DNA from 2 places in the Martelella lutilitoris genome. Region 2 is predicted to be linked to the other one. Evidence: riboswitches for the same ligand, from Rfam matches in the RefSeq annotation. Region 2 holds a riboswitch; the other holds the start of a gene.
The links. Region 2 has a riboswitch for thiamine pyrophosphate ahead of thiB (thiamine ABC transporter substrate binding subunit). Riboswitches for the same ligand answer to the same signal wherever they lie in the genome.
Positions count from the first base shown of each region.

Region 1: linked by a shared signal. The riboswitch ahead of thiC (phosphomethylpyrimidine synthase ThiC) and the one ahead of thiB (thiamine ABC transporter substrate binding subunit) in region 2 are both predicted to bind thiamine pyrophosphate.

Region 1 is NZ_CP066786.1:4,291,821-4,295,158, reverse strand. Features, by position in the region: gene JET14_RS20280 (GntR family transcriptional regulator) at 171-863, shown strand; gene JET14_RS20275 (NAD(P)-dependent oxidoreductase) at 853-1,707, opposite strand; TPP riboswitch at 1,912-2,028, shown strand; gene thiC (phosphomethylpyrimidine synthase ThiC) at 2,127-3,338, shown strand, end outside.
Region 2 is NZ_CP066786.1:4,014,119-4,017,456, reverse strand. Features, by position in the region: gene thiP (thiamine/thiamine pyrophosphate ABC transporter permease) at 1-433, opposite strand, end outside; gene thiB (thiamine ABC transporter substrate binding subunit) at 447-1,460, opposite strand; TPP riboswitch at 1,508-1,624, opposite strand; gene JET14_RS18985 (FKBP-type peptidyl-prolyl cis-trans isomerase) at 1,890-2,327, shown strand; gene JET14_RS18980 (glucan biosynthesis protein) at 2,728-3,338, shown strand, end outside.

The sequences.
Region 1 (3,338 bases), 280 kb from region 2:
GGGAAAGGCCCGGCTTGTTTTGCGCACAATGTCTTCACAATGCCGAGAAGCACGAATGACCGCGTCGATTTTCCGCATGTTTGCGTTATATGGTATGGTATCTATTGCCCATGAGGTGGTATGGTTGGCAATTGCCGCGACTTTTTGTCGTGCCGCGGCCGGAGATGGATATGACGGAAGCAAGTCTCGATTTTCTGGGGCCGGTCGATTTCACCAAGGCGATCGCCCCGCAGGTGCACAGGAAGCTGCGCAACGCGATCATCCGCAATTTTCTTGTGCCCGGCCGCCGGGTCTCGGAAGCCGGTGTAGCCGAAGCGCTAAAGGTCTCGCGCCAGCCGGTGCGCGAGACCTTTATCCTGCTTGCCGAGCAGGGCATGCTCGACATCCGTCCCAAGAGCGGCAGCAGCGTTCCGCAGATTTCGATTTCGAAGGTGGTTCAGATTCAGGCCATTCGCGAGGCTATCGAGGCCGATGTCGCGCGCGCGGCTGCGCGGCTGATGACCAAGCCTCAGATCGACGCGCTTTATCGCCAGCTTGAACATCAGAGTGACGCGCAGGCGCGGGCCGCTTCCGATTTCATGGAACTGGACGACCTGTTTCACAAGACGCTGGCGCAAGGCGCGGATCTGCCCTTCGCCTGGAACGTTATCGAAATGCAGAAGGCGCAACTCGACCGCGTCCGCTTCCTGGCCTTGAGCAAGGAGCCCTCGAAAGGCATACCGGCGCAACACTTTGCCATTGTGGAAGCGATTGCCGCCCATAACCCGGAGCGGGCGGAGATGGAAATGCGCGCGCATCTGCGCGACGTTCTGCGCGACCTGCCCGTCATCGCCCGCAAGTACAGCGACTATTTCAAGGAATAGGCGAGGCGTCGCCGCCACGTTCCGCGCGGGCCTCGAACGCCCGGACGACGGCGATCATGTCGTCCGCCCTGCTGCCCATGGCCTCCGTCTCCGCATAGAGCGCCACACAGGCCCCCATCAGCGGAAAAGCGGCGCCTGCAGACTTTGCCGCGTCGACCACGAGGCGGCTGTTCTTCAGAACATCGGAAATTCCGGCCTGGCGGGCAAAGTCACGGCGCCGGAGCATGTCGACCTTGGTTCTGGAAACGTCGCTGGCCATCGGCCCGGCGTTCAGGATTTCTGCGAACCGGTCCATGGCGAGCCCTTGCCGCGCCGCGAAGTGTCCCGCCTCCGCCAGTCCCGTCACCATGGTGATCAGGAAGGTGTTGACCGCAAGTTTCATCTGCAAGGCCGCCGGCACGGGGCCGCAGTCGAAAACCTGTTTGCAGACCGGTGCCAGAAGGGTGTGCAGGGGGACGAGATCCTCCGGCGCGCCCGCGAGCATGCCGATGAGTTGCCCGGCCTCGGCCGGCTTGCGGGAACCGGAGACCGGAGCCTCCACGTAACGGCCTCCGGCGGCTGTGATCTCTTTGGAAAGCTTGCGGGAGTAGTCCGCCGAAACGGTGCCCATGGAGACGATGGAATGTCCGCCGACCCGTTCGGCGAAGCGGTCCGTCGCGCGTCCGAGAACGCTGTCCGTGGCGCCCTCGTTCTCAAGCACCAGGAGCACTGTTTCGCACCGGGAAAAGAGGTCGTCCACCGTCAGCGCCGCGTCGGCGCCGGCCTTTTCGAGCGGCAGGCAGCGTTCCGGCGTCCGGTTCCAGACGAAAAGAGGAATACCAGCATGAACGAGGTTCAGCGCCATGGGTGTTCCCATGGTGCCCAGGCCGATGAAACCCGTCGGTTTGCTTCCTGCTGTGAGTGCGTTCTGATCAGACATGGACTAAAAGGTAACCCTGCCAATCAGTTTCGAAAAACAAAATTTATTAAAGTATAAAATTCGAAAAACGGATACGTTTTATTGTTGGCAGCAGGCGTTGACAAGCGTCTGCAACCGGCGCAATTTCGGAGCGCTCACCCGGGGGGTCCCGACAAGGGGCTGAGATACTGCTGGCTTACGCAGCGCAGTGACCCGATGAACCTGATCCAGTTCACACTGGCGTAGGGATGGTGCATCGGCTGCGCGGGATGAAGCCCGCTGACCTTCTCAGGTGCAATGCGCGGCCTCCTCCATTCAACGTCGAACTGGGTCTCCAACGCCAAGAGCTATGGAGGCTCCGACCGATGCAAGATTTATCTCCGACCGTCACCACAGGCCCGCTGCCGGCCTCCCGCCGCGTCTGGCACAAGGGCGTGCTGCACCCCGATATCCGTATCCCCATGCGCGAGATCGACGTACACCCGAGCGCCGGCGAGCCGCCCGTCACCGTCTATGACAGTTCCGGCCCCTATACCGATCCGGATGCCGCCTTTACCATCGAGGGCGGCCTGCCGCGGCTGCGCGAAGGCTGGATCGCCGCGCGCGGCGACACCCAGGCCTATGACGGCCGCCATGTGAAGCCGGAGGACAACGGCTTTGCCGAGGGCAAGCGGCTGGTGCCGGAATTTCCTGTGCGCCATCAGCCGCGGCGGGCGACGGATGGCAAGGCCGTGACCCAGATGGCCTATGCCCGCGCCGGGATCGTGACGCCCGAAATGGAGTTCGTCGCCATCCGCGAAAATCTCGGGCGCAGGGCTGCGAAAGAGGCCTTGATGCGCGATGGCGAAGCCTTCGGCGCAACGATCCCGGATTTCATCACGCCCGAATTCGTACGAAATGAAGTGGCGGAAGGCCGGGCAATCATCCCCGCCAATATCAACCATCCCGAGGCCGAACCGATGGCAATCGGGCGGAACTTTCTGGTGAAGATCAACGCCAATATCGGCAATTCGGCGGTCACCTCGTCAATGGCCGAGGAAGTGGAAAAGATGGTCTGGGCCACGCGCTGGGGCGCCGACACGGTGATGGATCTCTCCACCGGCCGCAACATCCACAATATCCGCGACTGGATCATCCGCAATGCGCCGGTTCCGATCGGAACCGTGCCGCTCTATCAGGCGCTGGAAAAGGTCGGCGGCATTGCCGAAGACTTAAGCTGGGAAGTCTTCCGCGACACGCTGATCGAGCAGGCCGAACAGGGCGTGGATTACTTCACCATCCATGCCGGGGTCAGGCTGCACATGATCCCGATGACGGTGGGCCGGGTGACCGGAATCGTTTCACGCGGTGGCTCGATCATGGCCAAGTGGTGCCTGCATCATCATCGCGAGAGTTTTCTCTATGAGCATTTCGACGAGATCTGCGATATTGCCCGCGCCTATGATGTGTCGTTCTCGCTCGGCGACGGTCTGCGGCCCGGCTCTATTGCCGATGCCAATGACGAGGCGCAGTTCGCCGAGTTGGAGACGTTGGGCGAGTTGACGCAGATTGCCTGGGTGAAGGATTGCCAGGTGATG
Region 2 (3,338 bases):
CGATCAGAATGCCCTGCAGGCCATAGATCTGCAGCGGGCGACCGAGCGCGGCCAGATCCAGCATATCGTTGAACAGGCCCTGTCGTCCCCAGATGCCGATAATGCCGAGCGCCCCGATCAGCACCGGAAGCCCGAGCGGCACGGCCATGAGCCGGACGATCCAGATGCGACCGGGAAACTGCGGACGCCTTGCCATGGCAAGCGCTACGGGGATGGCCAGAGCGACGGAGATCAGCGTTGACAGGCAAGCCTGATAGAGCGTGAAGCGCAGGATGCGCCAGACATAGGGCTCGTTGAGGACCGCCGCCGCATCGGCAAGCCGTCCGAAACCGGCAAGCGACGCGACTGCCACGGCGATGAAGCCGAGGACGGCGAGAAGGGCGACAAGGCCGGCGGAAAGGCTGCGGCGGAACTCCGCCCCTGTCAGATACACGGTTACGGTCCCGTCACCGCGCGCTCATGGCGTTCAGCCACTCATCGATCCAGGCCTGACGGTTTTCGGCCACCACGTCGGGGGCGAACTGCAGGGTCTTGTCCGGCATGACCGCGTTCTGGAATGCCGCGGGCAGGGGGTCGGATGTCTGCGCCACGGGCATCATCCAGTTATGCGTCGGGATCGCGTCCTGAAAGCCGGGCGTCAGGACAAATTCGAGGAAGGACTTTGCCAGCGCCGGGTCCTCGGCCATCTCCGTCATGCCAGCGACCTCGATCTGGACATAGAGCCCGTCTTCGATATCGGCCGCCTTGTAGCGGTCGGTCTCCTCGGCAATCTGGTGATAGGCGGGCGAGGTGGTGTAGGACAGCACCATCGGCGCCTCGCCGCTGGTGAAGAGACCGTAGGCCTCGGACCAGCCGGGCGCGACCGTCAGAATGCGCTTTGAAAGCGTCTCCCACTTCGCCGCCGCCTCGTCGCCGTAGACTGCCTTCATCCACAACAGCATGCCAAGCCCCGGTGTGGAGGTGCGCGGATCCTCGATGACGATTTTTTCGTCGCTCGGTCCATTGACGAGGTCATCGAGCGTTGTCGGCGGGGTTTCGATACTCTCGCTGTCGTAAACGATGTCGAAATAGCCGTAGTCGAAGGGCACGAAAATATCGTCGTCAAAGCCGCCGGGAATGGCGAGGTTTTCGGTCGAGACCCCGGATGCGGCAAAAAGTCCCGTCTCCTTCGCCTCGTGGATCAGGTTGTTGTCGAGGCCGAGCACGATATCGGCCGGGCTCGTGCGGCCCTCGAGCTTCAGCCGGTTCAACAGCGCGACGCCGTCTTCCGCGCCGACGAATTTGACGGTGCAGCCGCATTGGGCCTCGAAGGCGTCCTTTACCAGCGGCCCCGGGCCCCATTCCGTGTTGAAGCTTTCATAGGTATAGACGGTCAGCACCTTGCCATCCTGGGCATGGGCGCTGCCGGCTGCACCGAATGCCAGTGCCGCAATCGCGATTTTCATATGGTGGGCTGACATGACGCCTCCTTCGTGCTGTCGCAATCAATAAGGGAAAAGGGCGTCTTCTGGTTCACGCGTCTAATCCCTCCGCCGGTCTTAACCGGATCAGGTTCCTCGGGTTGGTCTTCGTACCTCTCAGCGGTTGACGCTAGGATCAGCGTTCCGCACCCCGTTAGAGCTTTCCGACACCTATCGCGGCCGGGCCGCGAATTCAAGGGCTCCGGCCTATTTGAAATAGTCGGCGAAAGTGACTAGGTATGGGGCACATCCGGATTTCCGGATGTGCCCGCCAGTCGTCATGCAGGAAAGTGTGTCGGCTCAATCCTCTGCAGCGCGCGAGAATGACCTTGTACGCGCTTCAGGAAAGAGAAACGGCGCTACGGCGCGGGCCGGGCATTTGCCTGTCTTTCGCTGTCGCGCTCGGTGTTCAAGGAAGGAGCACACGAAATGGCAGAAGCAAAGAGCGGGGACACCGTTCGTATTCACTATACCGGAACGCTCAACGACGGTTCGACCTTCGATTCTTCGGAGGGTCGCCAGCCGCTGGAGTTCACGGTCGGCGCCGGCCAGATCATTCCCGGACTCGACCGCGAGATCGCCGGCATGACTGTCGGCGACAACCGGCAGGTTCAGGTTCCCTCCGACGAGGCCTATGGGCCGCATGATCCGCAGAAGGTTCAGGTCGTGCCGCGTTCGGCCATGCCGGCGGAGGTCGATGTGGCGCCCGGCATGCAGCTGCAGGCCCGCACGCCAGACGGCCAGACCGTGCCGCTGATCGTTACCAAGGTCGAGGAAGAGCAGGTCACCGTCGACGCCAACCATCCGCTCGCCGGACAGGATCTGAACTTTGCCATAGAGCTCGTCGAAATCGTGAAAGCCGCCTGATAAAAAAGGCGTTTTTCGGCAGCGCCGCCATCTTGACGCCGTCCTCCGGACGGTCGAAAATATTGCGGCGCGAAGAAGGCATATTGCCATGATCTTGCCATTCTTTGGTTGAATGGCTGCCTTATAAATGGGGCTGGAATGCAACGCGGCGTTCCAGCCCCTTTTGGTGCGCGCAAGAATGGGCCCTATCTGTTAACGCATGGAAACTTGCATTGGTTTTTTGCCTGGACGTGGAACCGAACCGGCGCTCCGCCGTTACGGACTCGTCCGCGCGTGCCGCGAAGGCAATTTCCGCGCTGTTTCGGGACAAGGGCAGACCTTTCCAAAGAAGACGTTTCGGCGCTGGATTTGGTGCCATGCAACATTGCGGAAGCTTCTTTTTCAACCGACGGGAATTTGAATGAAGAGACGTTTTTTTCTGGCGCAAACGGCGGTCGGCGCGCTGGCTTTTTCCGGCTTTGCAGGGCGCGCAATCGGGCAGGACGCAGCCGTCGAACCCGCCAAGGTGCCGGACCAGAACGACGCCGTGCAGGCGGAGGCGCCGTCGCCGGACGCCTTTACCTTCGATACGCTGACGGCCCGAATGAAGGCGCGCGCCGCCAAACCGTATCAGGAACCGGCACAGAATGTCCCCGCGCCGTTCGAATCGCTCCATTACGATGACTATCGCGCGGTCCGCTACGATCCGAACAAGGCTATATGGCGGGACCAGTCGGATTTCCAGCTGCAGGCTTTTTCGCTCGGCTGGTTGTTCAAGACACCGGTCGAGATCTACGAGGTTGCCAACGGCAAGGCTGAGAAACTGGTGTTCTCGGCCAGTGACTTCATTTTTCGCGCGCCGCTTGACGCCGAGCAGTTCAAGGATGTCGAACTGCCCGGCGTTGCCGGTTTCCGCATCAACTATCCGCTGAACCGGTCCGATGTTTCCGACGAACTGATCTCCTTCCTCGGCTCATCCTATTTTCGCGCGCTCGGCCAGGGCAATCTCTACGGGCTTTCGGCGCGCGGGCT